DNA from 4 places in the Exiguobacterium sp. GL_137 genome. Region 1 is predicted to be linked to each of the others. Evidence: riboswitches for the same ligand, from Rfam matches in the RefSeq annotation. Region 1 holds a riboswitch; each other region holds the start of a gene.

Region 1 (3,275 bases):
TGCATGCTTGCGGACACGACGGACACACGGCGATTGTCCTTGGACTCGCCGCTGCTTTTCAAGCCATCCGGGATGAATTAACAGGTACTGTCGTCTTTATCCACCAACACGGTGAAGAAGTATTTCCGGGTGGTGCGATTCAAATGATTGAGGACGGCTGTCTCGACGGTGTCGATGCGATTTTCGGCACACACCTCGAAAATGATCTTCCGGTCGGAACGATCGGTTATCACAGCGGGCATACATTATGTGCGATCGATGAATTTGAAATCGTTGTTCATGGTCAAGGCGGTCATGCCCAAGCGCCACACCGGACGCAGGACGCACTTGTCGCCGGTGCACAGCTTGTCTGTAATCTTCAGCACCTCGTCAGCCGGCGCGTTGATCCGTTTGAGCCGGCCATCGTTGCAATCGGTTCATTTCATGCCGGAACCGCACCGAACATCGTCACCGGCGAAGCCCGGATTGTCGGAGAAATCCGGACGTTCAACGAACAACTCCGGCATCAGTTGCGCCAACAGGTGGATCTCGTCGCACGGACGACCTGCACCGGAATCGGCGCTGATTATTCCATTGATTTCACGACAGGTTACCCGTCCCTTTGGAATCATCCGGATGAAACGAAGCTCGTCCGGGAAGCGGCCGGTTTTTTGCCGGAAACACAGGTCCGTGAAATGAAACCGATGATGGCAGCCGATGATTTTGCCTATTACCTGGAACAGGTTCCGGGCAGTTATTTCTTTACCGGCTCCGCGAAAACAGATGGACGCACGATTTATCCGCAACACCATCCGAAGTACGAAATCGATGAGCGGGCTTTACTGATCGGGGCGAAAACGTTAGGGGCGACAGTTCTTCGTGCCCTGCAAACATAAGAATTGACTTTCCACTTTTATGAATGGTATTATCATCCCAATGATAACGAACTTACATCAACTTCATATAACACTTATCAAGAGTGGACCGAGAGATCTGGATCGATGACGTCCCAGCAACCTGCGCACAGCAAGGTGCTACGACCAGCAAAGCGAAAGCTTTGGTTGATAAAAAGCGGCGACTCCTTTTGCAACCAAGCAAAGGAGTCGTTTTCGTTTTCTCGCTGTCAGAAATGAGAGCATTACGGCTCAAGAGGCCAGGAGAAAGGGAGAGATGACATGGAAAAAGCAACATTTGCAGGAGGATGTTTCTGGTGCATGGTGACACCATTTGAGGAATTACCGGGGATTCACAGTATCGTGTCCGGTTATACAGGAGGACACGTCGACAATCCGACATATGAGCAGGTCAAAACCGGAACGACCGGACATTCCGAAGTCGTCGAGATTACATTTGACCCGGCACTGTTCTCATACGAACGGTTACTCGAACTGTATTGGCCGCAAACGGATCCGACCGATGCCGGCGGACAATTCCAGGACCGTGGTACACAGTATGCCCCGGCGATTTTTTACCATACGGAAGAACAACGCCTTGCAGCGATTGCGTCACGTGATGCGCTGGCTGCAACAAACCGTTTCAAACAACCGATCGTTACACGGATCGAACCGGCAGCTGCTTTCTATCCGGCGGAAGAATACCATCAGGACTTCCATAAAAAAAATCCGGCCCACTACAAAAAAGACCGGAAAGCCTCCGGCCGTGATGCCTTTATCGACGTCGCCTGGAAAGAAGAAGTATCCGTCTGATTTAAACGAAGCGTCTTTTAAAAGAGATCACCCTTTCACGCACTTTACTGTAAAAGTCGCGTGAAAGCCGTGATCTCTTTTGAGTGGTTGACGATGTTTTTAAGAAATCGCTTTGATTTCATCTGTTTGATTTGACTCGTCCACGACCTGATACCGTTTTAAGACGAAAATGCCGCTCAGCATGACGACTAAACCAATGATCTGCCCAAACGATAAATCGACTTTTGGTAAACCAAACCAGCCAAAAACGTCGACACACAACGCAAAACTGAGTTGCGAAATCAGGACGACGGAAATCGCGATGGACGGACCGAGCAGTTGAATACCCCGCATGACACAAAATACGACACCGACACCGACGAAACCGCCAAATAGATAAAGCGGTTCGACCTCCGTAAGCGCTGCGACCTCCCCGCCCCGAAAGAAAACCAAGGCAAGCAACGAACCAATCAGACCGACCAAAAAGACTAACGTCGTCGTCGCCCAGGCACCAAAGACATGACTCATCCGTGCGTTCAAAACAGTTTGTAAACTGATCATCATCCCTGCGACGATGGCACAAAACATGCCTAATCCCATTTCTATCTCCTCCTACTCAGGTAAATGAAAAGATCAGGACGCCGGTCAACATCAAACCGACTCCGATCCACTGCCCTTTGTTACTGCTTTTTTTAATGACTCCGAACCAGCCGTTCAAATCAATTACAAAGGCACACAGAATCTGTGCGATGAGCAACAGCGACATTGCCCATGTCATGCCGAGTAATTGAATTGACGTCAGTTCCGTAACGACGACTAAAACACCGAGCAATCCGCCGCTCGCATAAATAAGCGGTAACGTGCGAAAACCGCCGATTTTACGATCCCGAACAAAGCCGTAAATCAATAAACATCCGATCAGACCAACGAAATGGACGATGGTTACGGATAACCATGGACCAACCGCGTCACCGAGCCGGGCATTAAAGATGCCTTGTAAGGCAATAAACAATCCACTGAATAAGGCAAACACGATTCCTTGCATCTTCATCCTCCTTTTTCTCTAGTTACGAGTAGACCCTATTCTGTCATCTTTTTAAAGGACAAATGTCCTGAAACACAAAAAAAGCCGACCTGATCGGTCAGCTGCGCTTATATTCACGTTACTGGAATGCCCGGTATGTCCGTTCGATTCGTCCGAAAGCATCATCCATCATCCGGTTAAAGAGTTCCGCAACGGTCGGAACATCATCAATCAAACCGGAAACGAGACCGGCATTGACGTATCCTGCCGTCTCGTCGCCTTCGAGTGCCCCTTTGATATGAAACGATTCGTTCGTCTGTTCTTGAAAGGCAGCGAGTGATGTCGGCTGCAACGCATCGACATACGGTCCGTTCAATACCCGCCGGACTTGTCCGACTTCTCGGCCGATGATTCGTGTCCCGAGATCATCCGCCTGCACGAGGTGTCTTTTATAGTGCTCATGGACACGGGATTCCTGTGTCGCAATCAACCGGGTTCCGAGCTGTACGCCTTCTGCTCCGAGCATCCAGGCTGCTGCAAGACCACGTCCGTCGCCGATGCCGCCCGCGGCAAGGACAGGAAGCGTG
Region 2 (3,275 bases), 730 kb from region 1:
ATCGTCTGCAGCGGTGTCGCCCCCATCGCTTCTGCCGCCTCCAAGACACCGGTGTCGACTTCGAGCAATGAACTTTCAATCAGGCGGGCGATGTACGGTGCCGCATAAAAGACGAGCGGAACAATCGCTGCCTGCGTCCCGATCGACGATCCGACAATCAAGCGGGTCAGCGGAATGATCGCGACGAGCAAAATAATGAACGGAATGGACCGGAAGATGTTGACGATACTGCTTAAGAGATTGAAGAAGGGGATTTGTTCGAGCAATGCTCCTTTTCGTGTCACGACAAGCAGGATGCCGAGCGGTAAACCAATCAATGTTGAAAAGAGTAACGACAGTCCGACCATCGTCATCGTTTGCAAAAAAGCGGTCCAAATATCCGTATAGTTAACCAGCATCTGCGAGCACCTCCTCGACGACGACATCCGATTGATCGATGTAATGCAGTGCCCGTTTGATTTCCGCCGCATCACCGATCAGTTCAACAAGCAGACTGCCAAACGGAATGTTTTGCAGTTCCGCGATGCTGCCGTGCAGGATGTTGAGGTCGACATCAAACCGTTTCGCGACTTGCGATAAAAGCGGTTGTCCGGTCCCTGCCCCGAGGAAGTTGATTTTGTAGATATGGTGCCCGGCATCCCGTTGATCGATGACTTTTTGAACCGACGCCGGAATCTCATCCTGCATGACGGAACGGACAAAGTTTTTTGCCGTCGCCGTCTGGGGGTTCGAAAAGACGTCGAATACGGTACCTGATTCAATCAACTTGCCGGCTTCGATGACGGCAACCCGGTCACAAATCTCACGGATGACACCCATCTCATGGGTAATCAGTAAGATCGTGATGCCGTATTCCTGATTGATTTGTTTCAGCAGGCGTAATATGTGTTGTGTCGTCTGCGGATCAAGCGCCGAGGTCGCTTCGTCACACAACAGGACGGACGGCTGGGTGGCAAGTGCCCGGGCAATCCCGACCCGTTGTTTCTGTCCGCCCGATAACTGGTCCGGATAATGATCGGCCTTATCCGCCAAGTCGACGAAATCCAGCAGTTCATTGACCCGCCGATGGACCTCGTCTTTTTTGACACCTTTTAAGACAAGGGGTTTTGCGACGTTCGCAAAAACCGTATTCGAATCCAGCAGATTGAAGTGCTGAAAAATCATCCCGATGTGTTGTTTGGCTTCCCGTAACTGTTTCGCCGAGAGCGTCGTCAAATCTTGGCAATCGACCGTCACACTGCCCGATGTCGGCCGTTCAAGCAGGTTGACGCATCGTAATAAGGAACTTTTACCGGCTCCACTGAAACCGATGACACCGAAGATTTCTCCCTTTCGGATTTCAAGATCGACCCCGTTCAGCGCAGCAATCGATTGTTCCTTTGTTTCATAGATTTTTTTTACATTTTTGAATGTAATCACCACTTGTTCCCCCTTTAAAATACAAAAAAGGTCTCTTCTTAAGAAACAAGAAGAGACCTGGATCCGCACAATGGCAGAATCCACTCGACTCATCTCTCAGACAATTGTCTGATGGAATTGGCACAGTGCTCATAATGAGTCTGTTGCCGAGGTTTCGTAGGGCCAGTCCCTCCACCTCTCTGGATAAGTGTTGCGGTATGAAATTCGTATGTGTGTTGTTGCCGGTTGAACTTATGTCGTAAAACTAATTTTTACACTACAGAAAGATCTTTTAAAGGTCAACCATATTTTCAAAAATAAACCATATGACCCATATCGATTGTTGTCCCGGGACAAACTGGATCGTTGTCTGAATTTTGACGCCTGTTCAAGAGGGTTTGACAATTCATTTCCGCCAATGCTATCATCTTCTCAATGATTAATCCGACAATTCCTATACGATATATCAAGAGTGGACGAGAGACCTGGCTCTAGGACTCCACGGCAACCTGCTGTTATGCAAGGTGCTCCGACCAGCAAAGCGGTTGCTTTGGATGATACACACGAGAAACTCGTTTGCGTCCAAAGCCAAACGGGTTTTTATTTTTGAAATGGAGGACGAGATGATGAGTATGGTTTATCCTGTTATACCGGGTGCGGAAGCCTTTTCCTTAGGACGCGGATCCGTCGGCATTTTGCTCTGTCATGGTTTTAACGCAACGCCGCAAAGCGTTCGGGCTGTAGGAGAACAGTTCGCAGAACAAGGTTTCTCCGTCTATGCGCCTCGCCTGCACGGTCATGGGACCGATGTCCTGGAATTCGAAGCGACGACGGCAGATGACTGGAAACAGAGCTTGCGTGACGGCTTCGAACAGTTAGCCAGACGGTGCGAATCGATCTTCATCGTCGGACAATCGATGGGGGCGACACTTGCCCTGTCACTTGCCGCTGAAGGTCTCCCGATTGCAGGAATCATCACGATCAATGCCGCCTTGTCCGTCCCTGCTTACGAAGCCTTATCCTTCACTGATTGTCCTGTCTATCTGCCGGAAAGCACCCCTGATATCAAGCAGCCCGCTTTTGAAATCATCTATGATCTTGTCCCCGCCGTTTGTGCTTCAGAACTGTTACGACTCATTGATGACACGCGACTACACTTAGCGACGATTCAAATTCCGACACTTATTTTATATTCTTCTGAGGATCACGTCGTCCCGCCGGCCTGTTCCGATTATTTGTACCGGACGATTGGGTCAACAGATAAACGCAGTTATTGTCTGCTCGACTCGTACCATGTCGCGACGCTTGACCATGATCAAAAGACGATTGTCCGTGAGACCTTACAATTCATCGAACAGTTCAGCCGGTTGACACGAACCGGTTGATAAAAAAAAGCGAACGATTCCCGGCCGTGAGGCCAAAGAATCGTTCACTTTTTCAAATCGTCTATTCTCAATTTTGCTGTTGTTTTTTCCATTCCTGTAACGGTTGCGGTTTGCCCGGAACTTGATGACAATGACGGCAACGCGGTTCATAGGATTCAGACGCCCCGACGAGAATGATTGGATCATTGTAGTTTGCCGGCTTCCCGTCAATCAATCGTTGTGTCCGTGACGCCGGATCTCCGCATGACAGACAAATCGCCTGTAATTTCGTCACGAATTCCGCACGTGCCAGTAATTCAGGCATCTTGCCGAATGGCTCGGCCCGAAAATCCTGATCGAGTCCCGCACAAATAACGCGTTTGCCATCTTGAGCCAGTGCTTCGATGACTGCGACAATCTCATCGTCAAAAAATTGAACTTCGTCAATCGCGACGATTTGCGTCTCTTCCGCCACTGCTGCATAGACATCACGGCTCGTCGCCATCGGAATCG
Region 3 (3,275 bases), 1.2 Mb from region 1:
AGACAGTGTGGTCTTACCAGTCCCGGATAGTCCGAAGAATAACGCGACATCCCCTTCGTGTCCAACATTGGCGGAACAGTGCATCGACAACACTTCTTGTTGTGGTAAGAGATAGTTCATGACCGAGAAAATTGATTTTTTAATTTCTCCGGCGTACTCTGTACCACCGATCAAGACAATACGGTGTTCGAAAGACATCGCGATGAATGTCTCCGAGTTTGTCCCGTCGACCGCCGGATCCGCTTTAAAATGTGGTGCGTAGACGACCGTAAATGGTTCAAAGGCCGCAACCGTAGGATATTCGCGTAAGAATAGCTGTTTCGCAAACAAATTATGCCAAGCATATTCGGTTACGACGCGCACTGGAAGGGTGAAATGCGTATCGGCACCAGCAGCAGCTTCTGTGTAGTAAAGTTGATCTGCTTCGTTCATATAACGAAGAACTTTTTGTAACAGTTGCTCGAATTTGTCCGATTCCATTGGTTGATTGACATGACCCCAATCGATATGCATCTCACACGATTGATCACGGACGATGAACTTGTCTTTCGGTGAACGACCTGTAAATTTCCCCGTTTCTACAGACAAAGCACCATTTTCTGCAAGAACTCCTTCTTTGTTGCGAATCGCATGTTCGACTAGTTCAGCAACTGACAGTTGTTTGAACACATGCTCCTTCTTGAGTAGCTCTTCGATATTCAGGACCGTCATCGGCATCCTGACCCCACCTTTCCCCTACGTTGGTTTTAGCTCTACTATTAGTATGACACATTTATTATATATGACATACTAATGATAGGGCAATCATTTTCCTGCGCTGATTTCTATTTATCTGGAAACGCTTTCAGCATTAACAGTTTAACATCTCTTCCGAAATTTTTCGACTAGAAATTAAAACGTTGCTTGACAGAGTGAGCACAAGTTTATATCATGTAATTCGTAACGGATACTCTTATTCTGAGCAGGTGGAGGGAACAAGGCCCGAAGAAACCCGGCAACCGTCTTATATTAATTTCATCATTAATGTAGGAAAAGGTGCTCTCCTGAAGCGAAGTAAACACTTCGAACGATAAGAGGGTAAAGGAAGAACGCACAACCTTTCCCTGACCATTTTTGGACATGGAAAGGTTTTTTTCATTTTACCGTCCCACTCAACTAGGGGAAATGAGTACACCGTCAAATTCTTTTTTGGGAGGGTCAAACATGACAAACCTTAATCGCCGACTATTTACGTCGGAATCAGTAACTGAAGGTCACCCGGATAAAATCTGTGACCAGATTTCGGATTCAATTTTGGATGCAATTCTTGCAGCCGATCCAAACGCACGTGTTGCGGCAGAAACTTCTGTCACGACAGGACTCGTATTAGTAGCTGGAGAAATCACGACATCAACTTACGTGGATATCCCGAAAGTCGTTCGTGAAACTATTCGTGAAATCGGCTATACACGCGCTAAATACGGTTTCGATGCAGACACTTGTGCTGTATTGACATCAATCGATGAGCAGTCAGCAGACATCGCTCTCGGTGTGGACCAAGCGCTTGAAGCACGCGAAGGAAACATGTCCGATGAAGAAATCGATGCGATCGGAGCAGGAGACCAAGGTCTGATGTTCGGTTATGCAACGAAAGAAACACCGGAACTCATGCCACTTCCAATCTCGCTTTCACACAAACTGGCTCGTCGTTTGGCAGAGGTCCGCAAAACGGGGCAACTCGATTACCTCCGTCCGGATGGTAAAACGCAAGTTACGGTTGAATACAACGAGAACAATGAACCTGTTCGCGTCGATACAATCGTCATCTCGACACAACATGCAGAAGAAGTGACGCTTGAGCAAATTCAAGCTGATCTGAAAGAACATGTCATCGCACCGGTCATCCCGGCAGAGTACATCGATGCAGACACAAAATTCTTCATCAACCCGACTGGTCGTTTCGTCATCGGCGGACCACAAGGAGATGCAGGGTTGACAGGTCGTAAAATCATCGTTGATACGTATGGCGGATATGCACGTCACGGCGGTGGAGCGTTCTCTGGTAAAGATCCAACGAAAGTCGACCGTTCAGCTGCTTACGCAGCACGTTATGTCGCGAAAAACCTGGTTGCATCTGGTCTTGCGGACAAAGCAGAAGTTCAACTTGCTTACGCAATCGGTGTGGCGCACCCGGTTTCAATCGCAGTCGATACGTTCGGTACAGGAAAACTTCCTGAAGCGCAACTCGTTGAATTAATCGCAGAAAACTTTGATCTCCGTCCTGCAGGGATCATCAAGATGCTTGATCTCCGCCGTCCGATTTATCGTCAGACAGCAGCTTATGGTCACTTCGGTCGTACAGACATCGAATTACCATGGGAGCAAACAGATAAAGCCGCTACTCTTGAAGAGCAGGCAAAACGTTTCGCATAATCCTGAGTTCAGAAACTCCCTTTTAAGGGTGTTTCTGAACTTTTTTTGTTTCTCCGGAACTTTGCAGGGAAACGACTGAAATTTCTAGAAAAGGGTAAAAGAACATGAGCCTGTAAAAGGAAAAGGGGGATTTCGGTATGGAGATACGCGAAGCAGTTCCGGCTGATGCAGCACGCATTCATGATATTGCGCTCACGTCCTGGATGGACACATATGAGGAAATCTATTCAGAGCGTTCGAAAGCCCATTTCGTACAAGAAGCGTACCCGCAGGAAGAAGTGGTCCGAGCAATCCGGACAGCGGAAGAAGCACGTGGAGAATACTTCAATGTCGGACTGATCGACGGGGAAATCGTCGGTTTTATCCACGCCATCGATGTGGATGGAACGTGGGAAATCGTCCGGCTGTATGTCTTGCCGAAATACCAGCAAAACGGAATCGGACGCCGGCTGATCCGCGAACTGGAATTGCAAGGGGCGTCTCCGATTGAAGTGTATGTTGAATCCCGAAACTATAAAGCCCGTCACTTTTTGACTTCATACGGATTTAAGGAAATCAGCGAGACGACAGAGGAAGTCTTCGGACAGGTGGAACCTGTGACGCGACTACAACGTATATATTAAAGAAACGGAATCCGACTTAAGGCGGTTTGGCTGAAGTCGGATTTGTTGCATACTAAACAGATATCGAATGAAGAGGTGAGTTTGTGGTAGAACAACCAACCGGAGTGATCGTTCTTGTATATCCACTCCAATTACGTGCCCGGCCAAGTGAAGCACTGATTCGTGTCTTAGAGCACGAATATGAGGTCCTCTTGGTCGACGCACCCCGTCGTGTATCGTTTGAAGAACATCAACAGTTAT
Region 4 (3,275 bases), 1.1 Mb from region 1:
CGGAACGTTTGCCGGAACAGCGGCCTATTTAAAAGAACGTCTCGGGACGAAAGGTGCAATCGTCGAACCGGAAGGCTCGGTCCTCAACGGGGGACCAGCCGGACCGCATAAGACGGAAGGTATCGGGACGGCCAAATGGCCAAGCCTCGTCTCGCGTGACTTAGTAGATGAAATTCATACGGTTTCGGATCATGATGCCTTCACGAAAGTCCATGAATTGGCGGCTCGTGAAGGATTGCTCGTCGGCAGTTCAGCCGGTGCAGCACTCGTAGCAGCACTTGATCTGGCACATCGTTTTCCCGGCAGTACCATCGTCACCGTCTTCGCCGACAGTGCCGAGCGGTATTTAAGCCAACAAATCTTTGAAAAGGTGGACGAGACACATGCGTAAAAAGACAGCATTGATTCATGGAGGAACAGGCGTCGATCGAGCAACTGGTGCCGTTACACCTCCGATTTATCAGACAAGTACGTACAAACAAGAGAAAATCGGTCAACTAAAAGAAGGCTACGAATATTCACGGACAGCAAACCCGACACGGACGAGCATCGAACGATTGATCGCCGATCTTGAAGGCGGCGCACGTGGTTTTGCCTTTGGATCAGGAATGGCAGCGATTCATGCCGTATTCAACCTGCTTGAGTCAGGCGACCATATTGTCATGACGGATGACGTCTACGGCGGAACGTTCCGTTTGATGCAACGTGTCTTACCAAAGTTCAACATCCAAGTGACATTCGTCGATACGACGGATCTTGCTGCAACGGAAGCTGCGGTTCAAGACAACACGAAGATGCTGTACGTCGAAACACCAACGAACCCGTTGTTGAAAGTGACGGATATCGCAGCTGTTTCTGAGATCGCAAAACGCAACAACCTGAAACTTGTCGTCGACAACACGTTTGCGACACCATACCTGCAGCAACCACTCGCACTCGGCGCAGACATCGTCTTGCACAGTGCGACAAAATACATCGGCGGTCATTCGGACGTCGTCGCCGGACTCGTCGTCGTCAACAGCGACGAGCTCGGAGAAGATCTTCATTTCATCCAAAACTCGACCGGCGGTATTCTTGGACCGCAGGACAGCTTCTTGCTCGTCCGTGGTTTACGGACGCTTGGTATCCGGATGGATGCAATCGAAGAAACGTCACACGATCTCGTTCAGTTCTTACAGGAACAGGATGTCGTCTCAAACATCTTTTATCCGGGACTGGCATCACATCCGGGTCACGCGACACAACAAAAACAAGCGACCGGTTTCGGCGGCATGATCAGCTTTGATGTCGGTTCAGCAGAAAATGCGGAGAAACTCGTCGAAGCGACACATTTCTTCACACTGGCTGAAAGTCTTGGTGCGGTCGAAAGTCTGATTTCTGTCCCGGCACGGATGACACATGCGTCGATTCCGGCAGAGCGCCGTGCAGAACTCGGGATCACGAACGGTCTCGTTCGGATTTCCGTAGGTCTTGAGGACGCGGAAGACTTGAAAGAAGATTTGGCACGTGCTTTCAGCCTGCTTCAACCGGTTTCAGAAAAAACTGTTTGACAAGCAAAATAACCCCTGCTAATATTCAGATTATATTAAAAATAACTAAATACCGATAACTCTTATCGAGAGTGGTGGAGGGACTGGCCCGATGAAACCCGGCAACCGCGGAATTTATTCCGAAGTGGTGCTAATTCCAGCAGACGAATGTCTGCAAGATGAGAGCAAATGGTTTTGTGTACTGAAAAAGTGCGCGCGTTTGCTCTAAAACGTGCGCACTTTTTTTATATTTAGGAGGGACCGTATTGATTCGCTTACAGGATGTAGGAAAGATTTATCGTTCGAAGCGCGGATCGGTTGAAGCCGTCGTCAATGTCGACTTGTCAATCGAGCGCGGTGAAATTTTTGGAATAATCGGTTATTCAGGGGCAGGGAAATCAACACTGATTCGTTTGCTGAACATGCTGGAGGCACCGACGAGCGGCTCGATTCAAATCGACGGTGTCGAAATGACGACGCTCAAACCAAAAGAATTACGTGGCGTCCGCAAAAACGTCTCAATGGTATTCCAGCACTTTAATCTGCTTTGGTCACGGACAGTCGAAGAAAACATCATGTTCCCGCTTGAGCTCGGCGGTTATCCGAAAGCCCGCCGTAAAGAACGGGTCGCCGAACTGATTCAACTCGTCGGACTCGACGGACGCGAAGGTGCTTACCCGTCGCAACTGTCAGGTGGACAAAAACAACGGGTCGGGATTGCCCGGGCACTGGCATCCAACCCGGATGTCTTACTCTGTGACGAAGCGACCAGTGCGCTGGATCCGAAAACGACGGACTCGATCCTCGAGTTGCTTGTCGACATCAACAAAAAATTAAAACTGACAATCGTCTTGATCACACATGAGATGCACGTCATTCAGAAAATCTGTCACCGGGTTGCCGTCATGGAAGCCGGGAAAATCGTCGAACAGGGACCGGTCGCAGAAGTGTTCCGTCACCCGAAACAGGCGATGACAAAAGAGTTCGTCAAACAATTGACGTCACCATCTGAAAACGAATTGACGTTTGCGAAATTACGCGAACGCTACCCGACCGGAAAAATCGTCCAGCTGACGTTCGTCGGTTCGACGGCGGAAAGTCCGATCCTGGCCGAAGTCATGAAAGACTCGAACTTATTATTCAATATCATCGGCGGAAACGTCGGACAGACGCAGGACGGGGCACTCGGAACGCTGTTCATTCAGCTGCTCGGGTCGGAACAGGAAGCACAAGCGGTCATCGCCAAACTTCAAGCGAGTGACGTTGAAGTGGAGGTGGATCACCGATGAGTACATTTTTTACAGATGTGGATTGGGATATGGTTTGGGAAGCAACCCGCAGTACCGTCTATATGACGGCTGTTGCAGGACTCGCGACGTTCGTCCTCGGACTGGCGATCGGTCTGTTGTTATATGCGACAAACGAAGATCTGTTGTTTAAGAACCGGGCACTGTATTCCGTGCTCAGCTTTTTAGTCAATATCTTCCGCTCAATCCCGTTTATTATCCTATTGATCCTGTTGATTCCGATTACGAAAATCATCGTCGGATCATTCTTAGGACCAACGGCTGCGCTACCTGCGTTAATTCTAGGTGCAGCACCGTTTTACGGCCGGATGGTCGAACTGGCTCTTCGTGAAGTCGATAAGGGTGTCATCGAGGCAGCCGAATCGATGGGCGCAACGAAGTTCCAAATCATCTATAAAGTCCTGATTCCGGAAGCTCTTCCGGCAATCGTATCCGGGAT

What was found. Region 1 has a riboswitch for S-adenosylmethionine ahead of msrA (peptide-methionine (S)-S-oxide reductase MsrA). Riboswitches for the same ligand answer to the same signal wherever they lie in the genome.
Region 2: it holds a riboswitch for S-adenosylmethionine, as region 1 does, so the genes downstream of both, AC3IRK_RS14000 (methionine ABC transporter ATP-binding protein) here and msrA (peptide-methionine (S)-S-oxide reductase MsrA) in region 1, are expected to answer to the same signal.
Region 3: it holds a riboswitch for S-adenosylmethionine, as region 1 does, so the genes downstream of both, metK (methionine adenosyltransferase) here and msrA (peptide-methionine (S)-S-oxide reductase MsrA) in region 1, are expected to answer to the same signal.
Region 4: it holds a riboswitch for S-adenosylmethionine, as region 1 does, so the genes downstream of both, AC3IRK_RS12220 (methionine ABC transporter ATP-binding protein) here and msrA (peptide-methionine (S)-S-oxide reductase MsrA) in region 1, are expected to answer to the same signal.

The regions. Positions count from the first base shown of each region.
Region 1 covers NZ_CM174406.1:406,813-410,087, reverse strand. The annotation lists gene AC3IRK_RS02230 (M20 metallopeptidase family protein) at 1-875, shown strand, start outside; SAM riboswitch class I at 947-1,050, shown strand; gene msrA (peptide-methionine (S)-S-oxide reductase MsrA) at 1,155-1,685, shown strand; gene AC3IRK_RS02220 (DMT family transporter) at 1,785-2,264, opposite strand; gene AC3IRK_RS02215 (DMT family transporter) at 2,281-2,709, opposite strand; gene AC3IRK_RS02210 (NAD(P)H-dependent flavin oxidoreductase) at 2,828-3,275, opposite strand, start outside.
Region 2 covers NZ_CM174406.1:2,701,253-2,704,527, forward strand. The annotation lists gene AC3IRK_RS13995 (methionine ABC transporter permease) at 1-398, opposite strand, end outside; gene AC3IRK_RS14000 (methionine ABC transporter ATP-binding protein) at 388-1,419, opposite strand; SAM riboswitch class I at 1,506-1,609, opposite strand; SAM riboswitch class I at 1,859-1,962, shown strand; gene AC3IRK_RS14005 (alpha/beta hydrolase) at 2,025-2,783, shown strand; gene AC3IRK_RS14010 (thymidine kinase) at 2,851-3,275, opposite strand, start outside.
Region 3 covers NZ_CM174406.1:2,274,129-2,277,403, reverse strand. The annotation lists gene pckA (phosphoenolpyruvate carboxykinase (ATP)) at 1-717, opposite strand, end outside; SAM riboswitch class I at 950-1,076, shown strand; gene metK (methionine adenosyltransferase) at 1,204-2,412, shown strand; gene AC3IRK_RS11930 (GNAT family N-acetyltransferase) at 2,550-3,035, shown strand; gene AC3IRK_RS11925 (alpha/beta fold hydrolase) at 3,119-3,275, shown strand, end outside.
Region 4 covers NZ_CM174406.1:2,328,999-2,332,273, reverse strand. The annotation lists gene AC3IRK_RS12230 (PLP-dependent cysteine synthase family protein) at 1-391, shown strand, start outside; gene AC3IRK_RS12225 (bifunctional cystathionine gamma-lyase/homocysteine desulfhydrase) at 384-1,550, shown strand; SAM riboswitch class I at 1,610-1,715, shown strand; gene AC3IRK_RS12220 (methionine ABC transporter ATP-binding protein) at 1,796-2,818, shown strand; gene AC3IRK_RS12215 (methionine ABC transporter permease) at 2,815-3,275, shown strand, end outside.